Regions from separate parts of the Streptomyces fungicidicus genome, predicted to be linked through region 3. Evidence: riboswitches for the same ligand, from Rfam matches in the RefSeq annotation. Region 3 holds a riboswitch; each other region holds the start of a gene.
The links. Region 3 has a riboswitch for cobalamin ahead of CNQ36_RS25340 (energy-coupling factor ABC transporter permease). Riboswitches for the same ligand answer to the same signal wherever they lie in the genome.

Region 1 (5,140 bases), 370 kb from region 3:
CGCAGAGTGAAGCACTGACCGCGATGGTGGCCGTGATCGGCCTGTTCCTGTTCATGACCCTGCCGGCCCTGATCGGCATCGCCCACGAGCGGCGGACCGACCGGCAGATCCGGCGGGCCGAGGCGGCGAACGCCGCCGCCGAACGCGGCGACGCGCCGGCCGCGACGCGTCCGGCCGGCGGCCGTCCGGCGAAGGGGGCCGCCCCGCGTCGCACCGCTCGCGCGGCGTGACGGCGGGGCGGCCCCCGGGACCGTCCCGGCCTAGAAGTCCTCGTCCAGGTCGACCGTGCCCTCCACGGCGACCTGGTACGCGGACGGCCGGCGCTCGAAGAAGTTGGTCAGCTCCTGGACGCCCTGGAGCTCCATGAAGGAGAACGGGTTCTCCGAGCCGTACACCGGAGCGAAGCCCAGCCGCACCAGCCGCTGGTCGGCGACGCACTCCAGGTACTGGCGCATCGACTCGGTGTTCATCCCCGGCAGCCCGTCACCGCACAGGTCCCGCGCGAACTGCAGCTCCGCCTCGACGGCCTCCCGCAGCATGGCGGTGACCTGCTGCCCGAGCTGCTCGTCGAACAGCTCCGGCTCCTCCTTGCGCACGGTGTCGACCACGTCGAAGGCGAAGGACATGTGCATCGTCTCGTCGCGGAACACCCAGTTGGTGCCGGTCGCCAGACCGTGCAGCAGGCCCCGGCCGCGGAACCAGTAGACGTAGGCGAAGGCGCCGTAGAAGAACAGCCCCTCGATGCACGCCGCGAAGCAGATCAGGTTGAGCAGGAAGCGGCGGCGGTCGGCCTGGGTCTCCAGCCGGTCGAGCTTCTCCACCGAGTCCATCCACCGGAAGCAGAACTCGGCCTTCTCCCGGATGGACGGGATGTTCTCCACGGCCGCGAAGGCCGCCGCCCGGTCGTCCGGGTCGGGCAGATAGGTGTCGAGGAGCGTCAGATAGAACTGGACGTGCACGGCCTCCTCGAACAGCTGCCGCGACAGGTACAGCCGCGCCTCGGGGGAGTTGATGTGCTTGTAGAGCGTCAGCACCAGGTTGTTCGCCACGATCGAGTCGCCCGTCGCGAAGAACGCGACCAGCCGCCCGATCAGGTGCTGCTCCTCCGGGCTGAGCTTCGCGAGGTCGGCGACGTCCGAGTGAAGGTCGACCTCCTCCACGTGCCAGGTGTTCTTGATCGCGTCCCGGTAGCGCTCGTAGAAGTCGGGGTAGCGCATGGGGCGGAGAGTCAGCTCGAAGCCGGGGTCGAGCAGGTTCTTCGTGGTCTTCACTGGCAGGCCTCGCAGGACTCGGGGTTTTCCAGGGAGCAGGCGACCGCTTCGGGGTCCGGGCCGGCCTGCACGGGGACGGTGGTGCGGGCCGCGGCCCGGGCGATCCGCGTCGCCGGGCGGGAACGCAGGTAGTACGTGGTCTTCAGGCCCTGCTTCCAGGCATGGACGTACATCGAGGAGAGCTTCCCGATGGTCGGCGTCTCCAGGAACAGGTTCAGCGACTGGGCCTGGTCGAGGAACGGGGTGCGGGCGGCGGCCATGTCGATCAGACCGCGCTGCGGGATCTCCCACGCCGTGCGGTACAGCCGCCGCACGTCCTCGGGGATCCACGCGAAGTCCTGCACCGAGCCGCCCGCCTCGCGCAGCGCCTCACGGGTGCGCGCGTCCCACACGCCCAGCCGCTTCAGGTCCTCCACCAGATACGAGTTGACCTGGAGGAACTCCCCGGACAGCGTCTCGCGCTTGAACAGGTTGGACACCTGCGGCTCGATGCACTCGTACACGCCGGCGATGGACGCGATGGTGGCGGTGGGCGCGATCGCGAGGAGCAGCGAGTTGCGCATCCCGACGGCCGCGATCCGCGCCCGCAGCGCCGCCCAGCGCTCCGGCCAGGTGAGCTCCGTGTCGTAGTGGTCGGGGTGCAGCACGCCCCGGGCCGTACGGGTCTTCTCCCAGGCGGGCAGCGGACCGCTTCGCTCGGCGAGGTCCGCGGAGGTCTCGTACGCGGCGAGCATGATCCGCTCCGCGATCCGGGTGGACAGGGCCTTCGCCTCGGGCGAGTCGAAGGGCAGCCGCAGCCGGAAGAGGACGTCCTGCAGGCCCATCGCGCCCAGACCCACCGGGCGCCAGCGGGCGTTGGAGCGGCCCGCCTGCTCGGTCGGGTAGTAGTTGATGTCCACGACCCGGTCGAGGAAGGTGACGGCCGTGCGGACGGTCTCGTCCAGCCGCTCCCAGTCGAGGTCGCCGGCGGCCTGGTCGACGAACGCGCCGAGGTTGACCGACCCCAGGTTGCAGACCGCGGTCTCCCCGTCGTCGGTGACCTCGAGGATCTCCGTGCACAGGTTGGACGAGTGGACGACGTGGCCCGGCTCGGCGGTCTGGTTGGCGGTGCGGTTGGCGGTGTCCTTGAAGGTCATCCAGCCGTTGCCGGTCTGCGCCAGGGTGCGCATCATCCGGCCGTACAGCTCGCGGGCCGGAAGCGTCCTGCGGGCCAGGCCCTGCGCCTCCGCGGCCCGGTACGCCGCGTCGAACTCCTCGCCCCACAGGTCGACCAGGCCGGGCACGTCGGCCGGGGAGAACAGCGACCACGGCGCGTCGGCGTCCACCCGGCGCATGAACTCGTCCGGCACCCAGTGCGCGAGGTTCAGGTTGTGCGTACGGCGGGCGTCCTCGCCGGTGTTGTCGCGCAGCTCCAGGAACTCCTCGATGTCGGCGTGCCAGGTCTCCAGGTAGACCGCCGCCGCGCCCTTGCGCCGGCCGCCCTGGTTCACGGCGGCGACCGAGGCGTCCAGCGTCTTCAGGAACGGGACGATGCCGTTGGAGTGCCCGTTGGTGCCGCGGATCAGCGAACCCCGGGCGCGGATCCGGGAGTAGGACAGGCCGATGCCGCCGGCGTGCTTCGAGAGGCGGGCGACCTGGTGGTAGCGGTCGTAGATCGAGTCCAGTTCGTCCAGGGGGGAGTCCAGGAGGTAGCAGGACGACATCTGCGGGTGCCGGGTGCCGGAGTTGAACAGGGCGGGGGAGGAGGGCAGGTAGTCCAGGCGGCTCATCAGCCCGTACAGCGCGGCGACCTCGTCCACCGACCGCGCGCCGTCGTCCTCCGCGAGACCGGCGGCGACCCGCAGCAGGAAGTGCTGGGGCGTCTCCACCACCTTGCGGGTGACCGGGTGGCGCAGCAGGTAGCGGCTGTGCAGGGTCCGCAGGCCGAAGTAGCCGAAGCGGTCGTCGGCCCGGGTGTCGACCAGCGCGTCGAGACGCTCGGCGTGCAGCCGGACGAACGCGGCGGTCCGGTCGGCGATCAGACCCTCGCGGTGTCCGGTCGCCACGGAGCCGGTGAACGAGGTGACGCCCTGCGAGGCGGCCTCGGCGCGGATGCCGATGGTCAGCAGCCGGGCGGCGAGCCGGGAGTAGGCCGGGTCCTCGGAGATGAGACCGGCCGCGGCCTCGGTGGCGAGTTCCCGCAGCTCCGCCTCGTCGGCACGGGCCGACCGCCCGCGCAGCGCCGCGGCGGCGACCCGGCCGGGGTCGGCGTCGGGCAGGTCGGCGGTCAGCTCGGTCAGGGTCCGCAGCAGCGCGGCACCGGGGCCGTCGCTCTCCGGGGTCACGTCGACCGCTGAAGCCGGATCGGCTGGCGCGATGGTCACGTGGGGCTCTCCCTCGCTCGGCACGGGGCCTCGAAGAGCGCAGGGGGCAGTACACGAGCGCACACGGCCTCGCGTCCACCGGCCCATTCCGCGAGGCCCGGACGTCAGACACCCGGACCGGACGGCCGGGCGCACTGTCGGCAGGTCCTCGGACTGACGCCCATGCACGCGGGCATGGGTACACCGTTGCGGGACAGTTCCGGACTCACACCGGATTCCCCTGCGGCGACAGCGAGCATGAGCATACATCTTGTGCCGGGTGCCGCCAGCAACCCCATATGTTGTGTCGCGGACGTGTCAGAGCGTCAACTCATAAGTGAGCAGAGTGATGTCGTCCAGCTCCGGCAGGGGGTTCCAGTCGCGCTCCGGGCTGCGGGTGAAACCCAGCCGTTCGTAGAGGCGGTGGGCCGAGCGCATGGTGCGCTGCGTCGACAGCACGACCCGGACACAGCCCTCGACGGACCGCGCCCGGCCGAGGCAGGCGCGCACCAGGGCCTCCCCGGCACCGCGGCCCCGGGCCGCGCGGGCCACCGCGAGCATCCGGATCTCCGCCTCACCCGGCCCCGCTATGTCGGCCATCGGCCCGCCGGCCGGCACGAAGGTGACGCCGCCCAGCAGCGCGCCGTTCTCCACGGCGACCAGCACCTCGGCGGCGGCCGCCCGTTTCGCCACGTCCCTCAGCTCACCGAGGTACGCGTCGCTCTCCCCGAAGTCGAGGAGGCCGTCCCGCAGGTAGGCCCCCGCGGTGATCTCACCGAGTTCCCCGTGCTCGCCGGGTTCCACCGGCCGGATGACGATGTCCATGAGGGGGAGTGTGCCGGACGGGGACGGCAGCGGGCCGCCGGATTTCTCCGGCGGCCCGCTGCTTGGTGCGTACGGCGTCAGTGCGAGCTGCCCGCCGTGGCCGGCGGGAGCTCCACCTGGACACCGGGGTCGCCCGCGTCCGCCGTGTAGTCCTGCGGCTTGGTCTCGTCGACGCCGTCGGGCGCCTTCACGGCCCGCATCACGAAGGTCAGCACGACCGTGACCAGGACGTTGATCACGAAGGCGGTGAGACCGATGTAGCCGATCTCGCCGATGCCCGGGATCTCCTTCGACGACCCGCCGAAGTGCTTCTGGGTGGGCGAGGCCACCCCGTACGCGGCGACCGTGCCGTAGACCATGCCGACCGCCCAGCCGCCGATCAGCGCCCAGCGGTGGAACCAGCGGGTGAACAGGCCGCCCACCAGCGCCGGGAACGTCTGCAGGATCCAGATGCCGCCCAGCAGCTGGAAGTTGATCGCGACCGTCTTGTCCATGGTCAGGACGAAGACCAGCGCGCCCACCTTCACCAGCAGGGACACGATCTTGGAGACCTGGGTCTCCTGCTTCGGTGTCGCGTCCGGCTTGAGGAAGTCCTTGTAGATGTTGCGGGTGAACAGGTTCGCCGCCGCGATCGACATGATCGCCGCCGGCACCAGCGCGCCGATGCCGATCGCCGCGAAGGCCACGCCCGCGAACCAGTCG
Region 2 (5,140 bases), 5.2 Mb from region 3:
GAACGTGCCCAGCAACTCCCGGAACAGCGGCATCACATGGGCCAGCGGATGCTCGGCGCGGTAGGTCCCGAGGTCACCGTCCGTCAGTTCGACGTCGGCGGAGCCGTCCGGGTGGACCCCGGCGCGCGCCGAACGCCGCCACGAGTCGGCGACCACGCCGCGCACCGGGCGCGGCACCGTGCCGGCCTCGGTGAAGGTCTCGTGCGCCCGGTGCAGCGCGCGTACGCGCTCGGCAGGGTCGGCTCCTGGCTCCAGGGCCACCCAGGGATCGGTCACCATGGCCTCCCGCGGGGCGATGCGCTGGGGCCCATCGTCGCCCGGCGGGCGCGCGGCGACAACAGTGTGGACGTGCGCGGTGTCCGGCACGGCGCGAGTCGCGGCGCCGGGAGCCCTGCGGAAGAATGGGCGGCGGTCCATCGCCGTCCGCCGGTTCCGGAACGGCCGGGCGGGACACGGTCTCACGGCCCCACGTCACAAGGGAGACGCCCATGTCCTCGAAGAGGCGCCGGAAGAAGAAGGCCCGCCGCAACCACGCGGCCAACCACGGGAAGCGGCCGCAGAGCTGAACGGCCCTTCGCGGGCCCGCGGGCGACGCTTCGCCGCACGCCGGTGCGGCGGGGCGTCGCCCTGTCCCTGCCGTGTACTCGCGGACGGGGACACGTCGTGCACTACGTTCCCGGAACCATGAACGACAGCGTGTACCTGGGCATTGCCGGCAAGGACACCGCACTGGACCGGGGATGGCCGCTGGTGCGCTTCATCCGCGGGGCGCGGCGTCCCGCCTGCCCGGCAGGGCGACTACGTCGTCCGGGGCCTGGGAGTCGATCACTCCTGGTTCGCCGAGGAAAAGTCCGTGGTGCTGACGCCCGGCACGCCCCGCGGCCGGTCCCCACGAGTGATCTTGATAGATTGCGGGGGCCAGTCGTGCCACATCCGAGGCCAGGGAATCCGGTGGGAATCCGGAACTGACGCGCAGCGGTGAGGGGGACGGGCGGGGCACTCGACGCCACTGGGGCGGCGCGGGTCGGCCGAAGGGCCGGCGCACGGCATCCCGGGAAGGCGCTCCGTCCGGACGAACCCGAGTCCGAAGACCTGCTGGCGCCTACCCGCCGTGGGCGGGGAGGTTCTCCGTAGGCCAGGCTCCGCGTTCGAGCCCCGAGTGCAAGGCGTCTCCATGCCCCGTACCCGTACCGCTTCCCGCCGCCGCGTCGCGGCCGCCCTCCTCGCCGCTGCCCTGCCGCTCACCGCGTGCGGCGGCCCCGGTGCCGACGCCGACTCCAACTCGCGCAAGCGGGAAGCTGGTTACCCGCTGACCCTCGACAACTGCGGGCACGAGGTCACCCTGAAGTCGGCGCCCCGGCACGTCGTCTCCCTCAACCAGGGAACCACCGAGATCCTGCTCTCCCTCGGCCTCGCCGACCGCATGGCCGGCACCGCCACCTGGACCGACCCCGTGATGAAGGGCCTGGAGAAGGCCAACGCGTCGGTGCCCCGGCTGGCGGACAACAACCCGTCCTTCGAGAAGGTGCTGGACGCCGGACCCGACTTCGTCACCGCCTCCTTCGTCTCCACCCTCGGCACGGGCGGCGTCGCGAGCCGTGAGCAGTTCGAGAAACTGGGCGTCCCCACGTACGTCTCCCCGTCCGACTGCGCCGCCGGCAAGGACAACGACAGCGGAGGCGACGGCTCGCGCGCCACGGCGCTGACCCTCGAGACCGTCTACGGCGAGATACGCGACCTGGCCCGCACCTTCGGTGTCGAGGAACGCGGCGACGAACTGGTCGCACAGCTGGAACGCCGGGTACGCAAGGCCACCGACGGCCTGGACGCCTCCGGCACCTCCCTCATGTACTGGTTCGCCAACTCCCAGTCGCCCTACCTCGCCGGCTGCTGCGGCGCCCCCGGCGCCATCACCCGCGCCGTCGGCGCGGAGAACGCCTTCGCCGACACCCACGACGAGTGGCCGCAGATCAACTGGGAGACCGTCGCCGACCGCGACCCCGACGTCATCGTCCTCGGCGACCTGACCCGCAAGTCCCAGACCGCCGAGTCCGCCGATGCCAAGATCCGGTTCCTGGAGACCAACCCGGCCACCCGCAACCTCACCGCCGTGCGCGAGAAGCGGTACGTCCGGCTCAGCGGGCAGGCGATGAACCCGTCCCTGCGCACCGTCGAAGGGATCGAACAGGTCGCCGCCGCGCTGCGCGACTTCGGGCTCGCCAAGTGAGCGGCAGGGTCCTGCTGCTCACCGGCGGAGGGCTCGTGGCACTGGCCGTCTCCCTGGCCGTCGCCGTGACCATCGGGCCCGCCGACATCTCCACCGCCGACGTGTGGGCGTCCGTGGCCGGCCACCTCGGCGGCGGCGGGAGCACGCTGCCGCCGCTCAGGGACGGCATCGTGTGGAACCTGCGGATGCCGCGCACCCTGCTGGCCGCCGTGTGCGGAGCGGGGCTCGCGCTGTGCGGCGCGGTCATGCAGTCGCTGCTGCGCAACCCGCTCGCCGACCCCTTCGTCCTCGGTGTGTCCTCCGGAGCCTCAACGGGCGCGGTCGCCGTCGTGGTGCTCGGGGTGGGCGGTGGCACCGTGTCGCTGTCGGCGGGCGCCTTCGCCGGGGCCCTGCTCTCCTTCGCCCTGGTGATGCTGCTCGGTCACAGCCTCGGCGGCGGCATGGACCGGGTGGTGCTGTCCGGTGTCGCCGCCATGCAGCTGTTCTCCGCGCTGACCTCGTTCATCGTGCTGACGTCCGCCGACGCCGAGACCACCAGGGGCGTGCTGTTCTGGCTGCTCGGCTCCCTCACCGGCGCCGACTGGGGCCAGGTGCTGCTGTGCGCGGCGGCCCTCGGCGCCGTCCTGGCCGTCTGCCTCGCCCACGCCACCACACTGGACGCCTTCGCCTTCGGCGAGGAGGCCGCCGCCGGCCTCGGCGTGCACGTCGTCCGAGCCCGCCTGGTGCTGCTGTCCGCCACGGCGCTGCTCACGGCCGTACTGGTCGCCTGCACCGGGGCGATCGGTTTCGTCGGCCTGGTGCTGCCGCACGCCGTCCGCGCGCTCACCGGCTCCGGCCACGCCCGGCTGCTGCCGGTCACCGCGCTGGCCGGAGCCGTGTTCCTGGTGTGGGTCGACACCCTCGCCCGCACCGTCGTCGACCCCCAGGAGGTCCCCGTGGGCGTGGTGACGTCCCTCATCGGCGTCCCGGCCTTCGTCGCCGTGCTGTACCGGGGCCGGAGGAAGACATGACGGACTCCCGCCCGGACGGCGGGCTGCGCGCGGACCGTGTCGCCCGCCGCACCGACGGCCGCCTCATCGTCGACGGCGTCACCCTGTTCCCGCGCACCGGCGAGACCGTCGGCCTGCTCGGCCCCAACGGCTCCGGGAAGTCGACGCTGCTGCGTCTGCTCGCCGGCGTCCTCGCCCCCTCCGCCGGCGTCGTCACGCTCGACGGACGGCCCCTGCCCGAGGTCGGCCGCCGCGCCGCCGCACGCCGTGTCGCCACCGTCGGACAGCACGCCCACACGCAGACCGAACTGACCGTCCGCGACGTCGTCGCCCTCGGCCGTGTCCCGCACCGTCGCCTCTGGGTTCCGGCGTCGGACGCCGACGCCCGCGCCGTCACCGCCGCCCTGGAACGCACCGGCCTGACCGACCGGGCCGCCCAGTCCTGGCACACCCTCTCGGGCGGCGAACGCCAGCGCGCCCAGATCGCCCGCGCCCTCGCCCAGGAACCCCGCGAGCTGCTGCTGGACGAGCCGACCAACCACCTCGACATCCAACACCAGTTGGACCTGCTCGACCTGATCGCCTCGCTGCCCGTCACCACCGTCGTCGCCCTGCACGACCTCAACCTCGCCGCGATGTACTGCGACCGCCTGCTCGTCCTGCGGGAGGGCCGCACCGTCGCGGAGGGCAGCCCGTCGGACGTGCTCACCCCCGCCCTCATCGAGGACGTCTACGGCGTCCGCGCCGAGGTGACGCACGAACGGGACCGTCCGGTGATCCGCTTCCTGCGCCGCGCCCCGAGGCCGGCGTCCCCCGGGGAGGACCGTCCGTCCCCCGTGCCCTGACGCCTTCCCCTGGTACCGGCGGAGCCCCGCCGACCTCAGCGGCTGCGTCCGGCCGTGGCGGCGCCCGGCGGGGGACCGGGGCCGAGAGGGACGCGGAGCGCGAGGACGGCCATGTCGTCGCGGCCGTCGCTGGGGTGTCGGTCGGCCAGTGCCTGCACGAACTCCTGCAGCGGCCGTGAGACGAGGGAGGCGGCGAGACCGGCGAGCGCGGTCAGGTTCTCGTCGAGGGGACGTGCGGGGTGCTCGACGAGTCCGTCGGTGAAGAAGACCAGCACCGAACCCGGCGGCAGCGGGCGCGTGTGATCGGGGCGGTGCTCGCCGGTGCTCACCCCGAGCGGCAGGCCGGGTTCGGCGTACAGGTACTCCGTCTCCGCGCCGGGGCCGATCAGCAGGGGCGGGAAGTGTCCGGCGGTGCTCCAGCGCAGCACCCAGCCGGACTCCCCGGGCTCCACCCGGGCCAGGCAGGCCGTCGTCACCGGGATGTCCGTGGTGGCGTGCAGCGTGTGGTCCAGTTGGGTGAGCACTTCGCTGGGCGGGGTGCGGCGGTCGTAGAACAGCGCGCGGAGCATGCTGCGGGCCTGGGCCATGGCGGCGGCCGCCCGCAGGTCGTGGCCGCCGACGTCACCGATCATGACCCCGACCGAGCCGTCGGGCAGCACGAGGGCGTCGTACCAGTCGCCGCCGAGCCGGTTCGGCTCGGCGGCGGGCCGGTAGACGGTGGCGGCGGTGAAGGGGCTCAGATCGGACAGGGTGGGCAGCAGCAGACGCTGGAAGGTCTCGGCACTGTCGCGGACCTGTGCGAACAGGCGGGCGTTCTCGATCGCGACACCGGCGGCGCCGGCGAGGGCGACGACGATGTCCTCGTCGTGGCGGTCGAAGGGCCGCCCGTCGTGGCGTTCGGACAGATAGAGGTCGCCGTAGATTTCGCCGCGGACGCTGATGGCGATCCCCAGCAGGGTGCGCATGCGCGGGTGGCCGGGCGGAAAGCCGACCGAGGCGGGATGGGAGGCGATGTCGCCGACCCGCAGCGGCCTCGGATCACGGATGAGGTGCCCGAGCACCCCTTCGCCGTGCGGGAA
Region 3 (5,140 bases):
ACGAGGGTGAGGGCGGCCAGCGCCGCCAGGAGCAGCACGCTCGCGGCCGTGAACGGAACCGAGACGCGGGCCTCGGGCACCAGGACGCGCAGGGTGCCGTCGTAGCCGCGTCCGGCGAGCCCGGTCTGCAGCCGCGCCGCCCGGTCGAAGGACCGGACGAACGCGGTCGCGCCGAGCCCGCCGAGGGACCGCCAGGCCGCCGCCCGGGTGGTGTGCCCGAGCCGGGCCGCCTGCGCCTCGCGGACCCGGCGGACCGAGTCCAGCAGCAGGAAGCTCATCCGGTACGTCACCAGCGCCACGTCCACCAGCGGCGCGGGCACCCCGGCGCGCACCAGACGCGGCAGCAGGTCCGACATCGGGGTGGTGAAGGCGAACAGCAGCACGCCCAGCGAGGCCGCCGACGTGCGCAGCAGCAACTCCCCGGCGCGCAGCGGCCCGCCCTCGGCCGGTGACACGAACCCGTCCGGTCCGCCCACCTGAACCAGCAGCGTCAGCGCCCCGGTGACGCAGAAGCCCAGCGGCACCCGGTAGGCCCGCCACAGCCGCAGGGCCGGCACGCCCGCCGGGCCGAGCAGCACCGCGAGCGCCGTCACCAGGACCAATGCCGCGCCCGGCCAGGGCGGCAGCGAGATCGCGAGCACGGTGAGGCCCAGCCCCAGAACGGCCTTGTCCACGGGATGACGGCGGCGCCAGCGACTGCTGTGCGCCGCCGCGTCGATCGGCAGCACGGGCCGTCAGATCCGTGGCCGCGGGGAGCCGGCCCCGTCACCGCGGTCCGCCTCGGCCCGCAGCCGCTCCAAGGCCCGCGTCTCGCCCTGCCGCCGTCCGCGCCGCAGCCCGAAGTAGTAGGCGATCACGCCCGCGCCGAGCGCCGCCTGCAGGGCGAACAGCGCCGACTCGATCTCACCGGACGGTGGTTCGTACAGGGGCGAGAACCAGGGCTCGTAGTCCGGGTCGATCTCGGTGATCGCCGTCTCCGCCTCGGCGTCCGCGCCCGCGAACGGCTCCTCCTTGTGGTCGCCGAGCCCGAACACCAGCGGGATCACCGCGAGCGCGGCCACCAGCGCCAGCAGCAGCGTGTTGATCTTCGCGTTGCGGCTCATCGCGTCACCGCCTCCGCCGGGTCGGCCGTCTTCCGCCCGGCCACCGAGGTCACCAGCACCCCGAGCCGCGTCAGCTCACCCCTGCTCGACTGCACCAGCATGCGCATCACCAGCACGGTCAGCAGCCCCTCGCTCACCGCCAGCGGGATCTGCGTCACGGCGAAGATGGAGCCGAACTTGCCCAGCGCGCCCAGGAATCCGCCGGCCGGGTCGGGGAACGCGAGCGCGAGCTGCACGCTCGTCACGCAGTACGTCGACAGGTCGGCGGCGAACGCGCCGGAGAACACCGCGACCATCAGCGGCACTCCGTACCGGCGCAGCAGCCGGTAGACGCCGTAGCCGGCCCACGGCCCGACGACCGCCATCGAGAAGACGTTGGCGCCCAGCGTGGTCAGCCCGCCGTGGGCGAGCAGCAGCGCCTGGAACAGCAGTGTGATGGTGCCCAGCACCGCCATCACCGGCGGCCGGAACAGGATCGCGCCCAGCCCCGTGCCGGTGGGGTGGGAGCAACTCCCCGTCACCGACGGGAGTTTCAGCGCGGACAGGACGAAGGTGAACGCTCCCGAAGCGCCGAGCAGCAGCGTGCTCTCGGGATGTTCCCTGACTTCACGGATGAGCGACCGGGCTCCGTGGACGACGAACGGCGCCGACGCGACGCCCCAGGCGACCGCGTGCACCGGTGGCAGAAAACCCTCGGCTATGTGCATGGCTCAGCAGACCCTCTCCAGCACCTCGTGGATGGTTGACGCGCCTTGGCCGGTCTCCTGGCTGACGGGTACCACCGCCCGTGCTCCGCCTTCCCGGGTCCTAGAACCCAGTGGCTGCCCGTGAGGGCTGGAGCCGGACTTCCCGATCACAGTGGCGAGGGCCGCACCGGTATCGCACCGATTTCCCGTCACCAAGGCGTGGCGACAGTAGTGCCCGTTCCGGTCCGGTGACAAGCGGCCACGGGGGGCGCGCGGACGGCGCTCGCGGGCTCGGGTCCCGGCGCACACCTGCGCACTTGACACGAGGGGCGCCGACGGCAGGGGCGGGGAGTGAGGGGCCGGTGTCCTGGGCAGTGTCTTGCTGCAATTAATATGCAACAACTGTTTTCAGGCAACAGGTCATTCTCAGGCAACAGGGGTGTGAGGTCCGATGACGACCCGACGAATACGGGGTGCCGCCGCCGCGGTCGCGATGGCCGGCGCGGTGGCCGCCTGCTCGGCGCCGGGCAGCGGCGGCGCGGACGGCGCGGCGTCCGCCGACTCCGTGGTGATCGGCGTCCCGACCGAACCGGACACCCTCAGCCCGCTCCTCGGCTACGGCAAGGACGGCAACTCCAAGATCTTCGACGGACTCCTCGCCCGCGACGCCGGCATGGAACTGAAGCCCGCCCTGGCCAAGGCGCTCCCCGAGATCACCGACGGCGGCCGCACCTACACGTACACCCTGCGCGACGGCGTGAGGTTCAGCGACGGCGAGCCGCTGACCGCCGACGACGTGGTCTTCACGTACCGCACGGTGCTGGACGACAAGACCAACAACACCGCCAAGAGCGAACTGGCCGCCGTCGAGGAGGTGCGGGCGGACGGCGACGACAAGGTCGTCTTCACCCTCGCCCACCCCTACGCGGCCTTCGCCGCCCGCACCGTGCTGCCCGTCGTCCCCGAGCACGTCGCCGGCGGACAGGACCCCAACACCGGCTCCTTCAACACCAGACCGGTCGGCACCGGACCGTACGTCCTCACCGGCTGGAGCAAGGGCGAGAAGCTCACCTTCAAGGCCAATCCGGACTACTGGGGCGGCGAGCCCAAGGTGAAAAAGCTCACCATGGCGATCATCGCCGACGACGACGTCCGCGCCACCCGGCTGCGCTCCGGCGACCTCGACGGCGCGACCCTCCCGCCGAACCTCGCCGCCACCTTCAAGGGCGACGACGACAAGAAGACGTACCGGGCGACCTCGTACGACTTCCGCGCCGTCACCCTGCCCACCGGCAACCCGGTCGCCGGCGACACCGCGATCCGCCGCGCCCTCGACCTCGCCGTGGACCGCCGGGCCATGGTCGACAAGATCCTCGACGGCGCGGGCCGCCCCGCCTACGGCCCCCTGCCGGTCGACGACCCCTGGTTCGCCAAGGACGTCGAGCGGCCCCGTGACCTCACCGAAGCCGGCCGCATCCTGGACGAGGCCGGCTGGAAGTCCGGCAAGGACGGCATCCGCGCCAAGGACGGACGCCCCGCCCGGTTCACCCTCTACTACCCCTCCGGCGACAAGGTCCGCCAGGACCACGCCCTCGCCTACGCCTCCGACGCCAAGAAGGCCGGCATCGACGTCCGGGTGGAGAGCGCCACCTGGGAGGTCATCGAGCCCCGGATGAACCACGACGCCGTGCTCGCCGGCTTCGGCAGCACCGGCGACCCCGACTTCGGCCTCTACACCCTGCTGCACTCCTCCCTCGCCGGGGACGGCTTCAACAACATGGCCCGCTACGACAACCCGGCCGTCGACGAGGCCCTCGACACCGGCCGCCGTAGCCAGGACACCCAGGCACGCGAGGCCGCCTACGACGACATCCAGCGCGAACTCGTCAAGAACCCCGGCTACACCTTCCTCACCCACATCGACCACATGTACGTCCTCGCCGACCGCTGGAAGGACCTCACCACCCAGACCGAACCGCACGAGCACGGCTTCGCCAGCGGCCCCTGGTGGAACGTCGAGGACTGGCGGCCCCGCACGTGACCGCCCTTCCCTATGGCGAGATGGCCAGGCTCACGGCACGGCGGGCCCTGTTCGCCGTGCCCGTGCTGCTCGTCGTCACCTTCGGCGTCTTCGCCGTCGCCGCCGCCTCCCCCTTCGACCCCGTCAAGGCGTACGCGGGTACCGCGGCGCTCGGCGCCGACCAGGAGACCCTGGACCGGCTGCGGGAGAACCTCGGCGTGGACCGCCCGTTCACCGCCCGCTGGTGGGACTGGCTGACCTCCGCGCTCGGCGGCGACCTCGGCCAGTCCGCCGTCATGCGGCAGCCCGTCGCCGAGGTGATCGGCGAACGACTGTTCTGGTCGGCCCTGCTGTGCGCCGCCGCGTTCGCCGCGGCCGTACTGCTCGGCACCGTGCTCGGCGTCCTCGCGGCCCGCCGCCCCGGCTCCCTCCTCGACCGCGCGGTCACCTCCCTCGCGTACACCCTGGAGGCGGCGCCGGTCTTCTGGACCGCCCTGCTCGCCGTCTGGCTGTTCGCCCTCCAGCTGGACGTCCTCCCGGCCGGCGGACTCACCGACACCGGCAGCGACCAGGTCACCTTCGGCCAGGTCACGAGCCACCTGATCCTGCCCGCGGGCGTCCTCGCCGTCTCCCAGCTGCCCTGGTTCACCCTCTACGTCCGCCAGGGCGTCGGCGACGCACTCGCGGAGGACCCGGTGCGCGGGGCCAGGGCCCGCGGCCTGAGCGAACGCACCGTGCTGCTCGGCCATGCCCTGCGCTCCGGACTGCTGCCCGTGCTCACCCTGATCGGCTCCCGCGTCCCCGAACTCATCACCGGGGCCCTGCTGGTGGAGACCGTTTTCAGCTGGCCGGGCATCGCGGCCGCCACCGTCGAGGCGGCCACCTCCGTCGACTTCCCGCTGCTGGCCGCGCTGGCCACCCTCGCCACTGCCGCCGTCCTCGCCGGAAACCTCCTCGCCGACCTGCTCTACGGACTGGCCGACCCGAGGGTGAAGCTGAATGAGATGTGACCCCATGGCTGACCCCACCGCGGTGACGAAGACGGTGTGGCGCACGCACGGCACCGCCCGCCGCTCCACCCACACCCTCCGGCTGCGCGTCTCGGCCGCCCTGGTCGCCGTGACCGTCCTCGCGGTGCTCCTCGTGCCGCCGCTGGTCCGGCTCGACCAGCAGGCCGTGGACCTGGCCGCCAAACTCCTGCCGCCGAGCTGGCCGCACCCCTTCGGCACCGACGACGTGGGCCGGGACCTGCTGCTGCGCTGCGTCTACGGGCTCCGGGTGTCGCTGCTGGTGGGCGTCGTGGCCGCCTTCACCGCCACGGTGATCGGCAC
Region 4 (5,140 bases), 3.8 Mb from region 3:
CAGGCCTCCTCGTCACCGCCCGCCGAGGCCTGTGAGGCGTGGGTGCCGCCGGCCGCCAGCACCGTGGCGACCAGGGTGTCCGCCTTCGCCAGCAGCTCGTACAGCCCTGCGTCGGCGCCGCGCAGCGAACCGCAGTACACCGGAAGGGCGTTGGCGCCCCGCGCCTCGATCGCGTCGCACAGGGTGTCCACGAAGCCGGTGTTGCCGCTCAGGTGGTGCGCGCGGTAGAAGAGCACGCCGACCGTCGGGCGGCCGGCCCGCACGGCGCGGGCGCCGTGGACGCCGTACTCCGGCATCCTCCGCGGCTCCTCGAAGCCCTCGCCGGTCAGCAGCACGGTGTCCGAGAGGAACCGGGCCAGCTCGGTCAGGTTCTCCGGGCCGCCCTCGACGAGGTAGCGCAGCGCCTCCGCCACCACTCCGGCCGGCACCGTCGACTCGGCCATCAGCTCCGCGTCCGGCACGGTCTCGCCGCCGAGCAGCACCGCCGGGACCCCGGACGCCCTGAGCGCCGCGAGCCCGTCCTCCCAGGCACGCTTGCCGCCCAGCAGCCGTACGACGGCGAGGTCCGCCCCGTCGAGCAGCGCGGGCAGCTCGTCCGCGACGTCGACGCGGGCCGGGTTGCCGATCCGGTAGGAGGCCCCGGAGGCACGGGCCGCCAGGAGGTCCGTGTCGGCGGTCGACAACAACAACACAGTGCTCATGCGGGTGCTCCCGGTGGAATGAAGGGCAGTCCTTGCGGCGCGCCGGACTCGATGAGCCGCCACAGCGCGTCCGTGTCCGCGTGCTGTTCGATCAGGTCGCCGAGCCGGTCGAGCTGCTCCTCGCGCAGCGCGGCGAACGAGGTGTCGGGGGCCGGCACGAAGCGGCGTCCCGCGGCGGCGGCCACCTTGCGCAGGAAGGCCCGCCGGAAGCGGTCCGACTCCAGCGAGCCGTGCCAGTGCGTGCCCCAGGTCTTCCCGACCCGGCAGCCGTCCAGGCCGCGTCCCCGGTCGTCGGAGATGAACACTTCCCCGCCCAGCACCTCGGCGACGCCGTAATGGATCTCGTATCCCTCGACGGGCTCGCCGAGCGCCTCGCCGACGGGGCGGGTGAGCGTCTTCTCGCGGGCGAACCGCACCCGCACCGGCAGGATGCCGAGCCCGTCGACGCGGCCCCGCCGGCTCTCGACGTCGTCCTCGACGGACTCCCCGAGGAGCTGGTAGCCCCCGCAGATGCCGAGCACCGGCCGCCCCTCGGCCGCCCGTCGCCGCAGGGCGTCCGCGAGGCCGCGCTCCCGCAGCCAGTCGAGGGCCCGGACGGTCCCGCGGGTGCCGGGCACGACCACGAGGTCGGCGTCGACGAGTTCCTCGGGCCGGTCCACGAACCGCACCACCACACCGGGTTCGGCGGCCAGCGCGTCCACGTCGGTGAAGTTGGACATCAGCGGCACCGCGCAGACGGCGACCCGCAGCACGTCCTCGCCGAGCGGGGCGGCCACCGCCGACTCGCGGACGGCGCCGCGCAGCGACACCCGGAGCCCGTCCTCCTCGTCGATGCCGAGCCCGTGCCGGAAGGGCAGCACGCCGTAGGTCCGGCGCCCGGTGAGGCCGTGCAGCATCTCCAGTCCGGGCTCCAGCAGCGACACGTCGCCCCGGAACTTGTTCACCAGGAACCCGGCGACCAGCTCCTGGTCCGTGCGGGAGAGCAGGGCGACGGTACCGAAGAAGGAGGCGAAGACGCCGCCCCGGTCGATGTCGCCGACGACGAGGACGGGAAGCCCGGCGCTCCGGGCGATCCCCATGTTCACGATGTCGGTGCGCCGCAGGTTGATCTCGGCCGGGCTGCCGGCCCCCTCGCAGATCACCGCGTCATACGTGCCCCGCAACTGCTCCAGACAGTCCAGCACCGTGCCCAGCAGCCGCTGCTGGCGTCCGCCGTGGTAGCCGCGGGCGGTCATCTCGCCGACCGGCCTGCCCATCAGCACCACCTGGCTGGACTGCTCGCCGCCCGGCTTCAGCAGCACCGGGTTCATCAGCGCGGTGGGCTCCACCCGGCAGGCCTGGGCCTGCATGGCCTGCGCCCGCCCGATCTCGGCGCCCTCCCGCGTCACGAACGAGTTCAGCGACATGTTCTGCGCCTTGAACGGCGCGACCTTGACGCCCTGCCGCGCCAGCCACCGGCAGATCCCGGCGGTCACCACGCTCTTGCCGGCGTCCGAGGTGGTCCCGGCGACCAGCAGCCCCCCACCGTTCACGATGCACGTCCCTTCGTCACCCTCCGCGCGGCGGCACCGGCCGCGAGCGCGAGCCAGCCGACCCGCCGCGAGAGCCGTACCGCCCGGTCGATGTCGGCCACGGACACGGCACGTCCGCCGCCGTTGAGGACGGGCCGGTGTTCGACCCGCCCGCCGTAGGAGAGGGTCCCGCCGAGCCGCACGCCGAGCGCGCCGGCGAACGACGCCTCCACGGGCCCGGCGTTGGGGCTGGGGTGCTTCGCGGCGTCGGCGCGCCACGCCCGTACGGCGCCGCGCGGGTCGGGGCCCGCGAGCGCGGCGAGCACGGCGGTCAGCCGCGCCCCCGGCCAGCCGGCCACGTCGTCGAGGCGGGCGGAGGCCCAGCCGTAGCGGAGGTGGCGCGGGGACTTGTGGCCGACCATCGCGTCGAGCGTGTTGACGGCCCGGAACCCGAGCAGTCCCGGCACCCCGGCGACGGCGCCCCACACCAGCGCGCCCACCACGGCGTCGGAGGTGTTCTCGGCGACGGACTCGACCACCGCGCGGGCGATCCCGTCGGCGTCCAGCGCCTGGGGGTCGCGGCCGCACAGGTGCGGCAGCCACGCCCGGGCCGCCTCGACGTCCCCGGCGTCCAGCGCCCGCCCGATGGCGCGGGCCTCCCGGGCCAGCGAGGTCCCGCCGACGACGGCCCAGGTGGCGACGCCGGTCAGGGCGGCGGAGGCGGCGGGGGAGGAGCGTACGGAGCGGGCGGCGAGGCTTCCCAGGACGACGGTCCCGCCGACGCACACGGCGGTGTGCACGGCGCCCCGGCCCCGGTCGTCCCGCCACAGCACCCGTTCCACGGCGGCCGCGGCCCGTCCGAAAGCGGCGACCGGATGACCGCGGCGGGGATCGCCGAGGAGCAGGTCGCCGAGGAGGCCGGCGGCGGCGCCGTACGCGAACACGCGATCGGCACCCATGGGTTCAGCCGGTGACGGATCCGGAGGGAACGGCCCCGGAGCGGGGCGGTGTCTCGCTGGTCGACCTCAACAGGCAGCCGCGCATGGCGATATGTCCTCACTCAGGGTGTCCACGCCCTGGTTCGACGAGACCGGCGGCGAGAGTTCCTGGCTCCCGGGGTGCATCTGCACCCCGGTGACAGTGGCGGGACCGCGCCGGAATCGCACCGGCTTCCTCTCCTGCCGCCGTATTGGCTGAGGCAGTCCACCACGGCTCCGGAAGGGCCGTCAACTTGCCGTTGACCTGCGAGGCTGAAGTGTGCCGAGGCCCACAGAGGGGCTTCGGTGGGGGAACCGCGGGGCGCGCGCACGCCGAAGGGCGGTGCGGGAGCCGGGGCTCCCGCACCGCCCGTGGGACGGAGACCTTCCGCGGTCGCGGTGACCGGGGAGGGATCAGGCCATGATCAGGTAGATGCCGTACGCCACCGCCGCCGCGCACGCGGCGAAGCAGGCGTAGGCGCCGGTGACCGCCAGGGCCGCGGACTGGCCCTGCGCGGCGGCCCGCTCGCGGCGGGACAGGCCGCTGATGCCGAGGGTGAACAGGGCCACCAGGGCCACGGTGACCACGAGGCTGACGCCGAAGACGGAACCGAGGGCCGCCCAGTCGATCTTCATGGTGCTCTTCTTCCTTCGTGCCGGGGTCTACCGGGTCGCGGTCAGACGGTGGTCTTGGCCGGCGGTGCCGTGTCGGCGGGAGCCGGGATCGTGGCGAACTCCTCGGTCACGGCGCCCGCCGGGGGCGGGCTCACGGCGGCCATCGCCTGCGTCACCACGCCGGACGGCTCCTCGCCCGGCACGTCGTGGTCGTTGACGTTGGTGTGGTCGACGACCTCGCGCCGGGAGATCTTCCAGATCGCCGCGCTGGAGGAGACGAGGAAGACGGCCACGACGGCGGTGCCCCAGCTGCCGAAGCCGCAGACCCATTCGGCGAGCGCCGCGACCAGGGCCGCCGCCGGCAGCGTCAGGCCCCAGGCGACGAACATCCGGGTGGCCGTCGACCAGCGGACGACACCGCCCTTGCGGCCCAGGCCCGCACCCATCACGGAACCGGAAACGGAATGCGTGGTGGAGAGGGAGAAGCCGAGGTGCGAGGAGGCCAGGATGACCGTCGCGGCACTGGTCTGGGCGGCGAAGCCCTGCTGCGGCTGGAGGTCGGTGAGGCCCTTGCCCATGGTGCGGATGATGCGCCAGCCGCCGAGGTAGGTGCCGAGCGCGATGGCGATGCCCGCGGAGAGGATGACCCACATCGGCGGGTCGGAGTCGGGGGCGAGGGTGCCGCCGGCGACCAGGGCGAGGGTGATGATGCCCATCGTCTTCTGGGCGTCGTTGGTGCCGTGGGCCAGGGAGACCAGGCCGGCGGAGGCGATCTGTCCGGCGCGGTAGCCCTTCTCGGCGGCCTTGCCGTTGGCCTTCTTGCCCATGCGGTAGGTCAGCCGGGTCGCGAGCATCGCGGCGAGGCCGGCCACCAGCGGGGCGGCGATGGCGGGGATCAGGACCTTGGTGACGAGCACGTCGCCGTGCACCGCGCCGAAGCCGGCGGAGGCGACGGTGGCGCCGATCAGGCCGCCCATCAGTGCGTGCGAGGAGCTGGACGGCAGGCCGACCAGCCAGGTCAGGAGGTTCCAGAGGATCGCGCCGACCAAGGCGGCGAAGATGACCTCGGGACGGATGCCGGCCTCGTCTACGAGGCCTTTGGAGATCGTGTTGGCGACCTCCACCGAGAGGAAGGCGCCCACAAGGTTCAGCACGGCGGACATGGCCACCGCGACCTTGGGCTTGAGCGCACCGGTCGAAATGGTCGTTGCCATCGCGTTCGCGGTGTCGTGGAAACCGTTCGTGAAATCGAACGCGAGAGCGGTTACCACCACAATCGCGAGGATCAGCGAGAAGCTTTCCATTTACCCAGGCAATCGTTCGAGGTCATTGGCTG

Region 1: another riboswitch for cobalamin. It lies ahead of CNQ36_RS23810 (ribonucleoside-diphosphate reductase subunit alpha); the one in region 3 lies ahead of CNQ36_RS25340 (energy-coupling factor ABC transporter permease).
Region 2: another riboswitch for cobalamin. It lies ahead of CNQ36_RS01390 (ABC transporter substrate-binding protein); the one in region 3 lies ahead of CNQ36_RS25340 (energy-coupling factor ABC transporter permease).
Region 4: another riboswitch for cobalamin. It lies ahead of CNQ36_RS08010 (cobalamin biosynthesis protein); the one in region 3 lies ahead of CNQ36_RS25340 (energy-coupling factor ABC transporter permease).

What each region holds. Positions count from the first base shown of each region.
Region 1 is NZ_CP023407.1:5,180,604-5,185,743, forward strand. It holds gene CNQ36_RS23800 (hypothetical protein) at 1-230, shown strand, start outside; gene CNQ36_RS23805 (ribonucleotide-diphosphate reductase subunit beta) at 261-1,217, opposite strand; gene CNQ36_RS23810 (ribonucleoside-diphosphate reductase subunit alpha) at 1,268-3,634, opposite strand; cobalamin riboswitch at 3,757-3,916, opposite strand; gene CNQ36_RS23815 (GNAT family N-acetyltransferase) at 3,932-4,438, opposite strand; gene mctP (monocarboxylate uptake permease MctP) at 4,516-5,140, opposite strand, start outside.
Region 2 is NZ_CP023407.1:337,468-342,607, reverse strand. It holds gene CNQ36_RS01400 (GAF domain-containing protein) at 1-276, opposite strand, end outside; gene CNQ36_RS35935 (hypothetical protein) at 402-566, shown strand; cobalamin riboswitch at 903-1,114, shown strand; gene CNQ36_RS01390 (ABC transporter substrate-binding protein) at 1,175-2,227, shown strand; gene CNQ36_RS01385 (FecCD family ABC transporter permease) at 2,224-3,237, shown strand; gene CNQ36_RS01380 (ABC transporter ATP-binding protein) at 3,234-4,061, shown strand; gene CNQ36_RS01375 (PP2C family protein-serine/threonine phosphatase) at 4,097-5,140, opposite strand, start outside.
Region 3 is NZ_CP023407.1:5,547,851-5,552,990, forward strand. It holds gene cbiQ (cobalt ECF transporter T component CbiQ) at 1-728, opposite strand, end outside; gene CNQ36_RS25335 (energy-coupling factor ABC transporter substrate-binding protein) at 735-1,103, opposite strand; gene CNQ36_RS25340 (energy-coupling factor ABC transporter permease) at 1,100-1,810, opposite strand; cobalamin riboswitch at 1,841-2,021, opposite strand; gene CNQ36_RS25345 (ABC transporter substrate-binding protein) at 2,241-3,830, shown strand; gene CNQ36_RS25350 (ABC transporter permease) at 3,851-4,819, shown strand; gene CNQ36_RS25355 (ABC transporter permease) at 4,824-5,140, shown strand, end outside.
Region 4 is NZ_CP023407.1:1,765,185-1,770,324, reverse strand. It holds gene cobN (cobaltochelatase subunit CobN) at 1-701, opposite strand, end outside; gene CNQ36_RS08015 (cobyric acid synthase) at 698-2,233, opposite strand; gene CNQ36_RS08010 (cobalamin biosynthesis protein) at 2,230-3,171, opposite strand; cobalamin riboswitch at 3,294-3,435, opposite strand; gene CNQ36_RS08005 (hypothetical protein) at 3,604-3,825, opposite strand; gene CNQ36_RS08000 (inorganic phosphate transporter) at 3,867-5,108, opposite strand.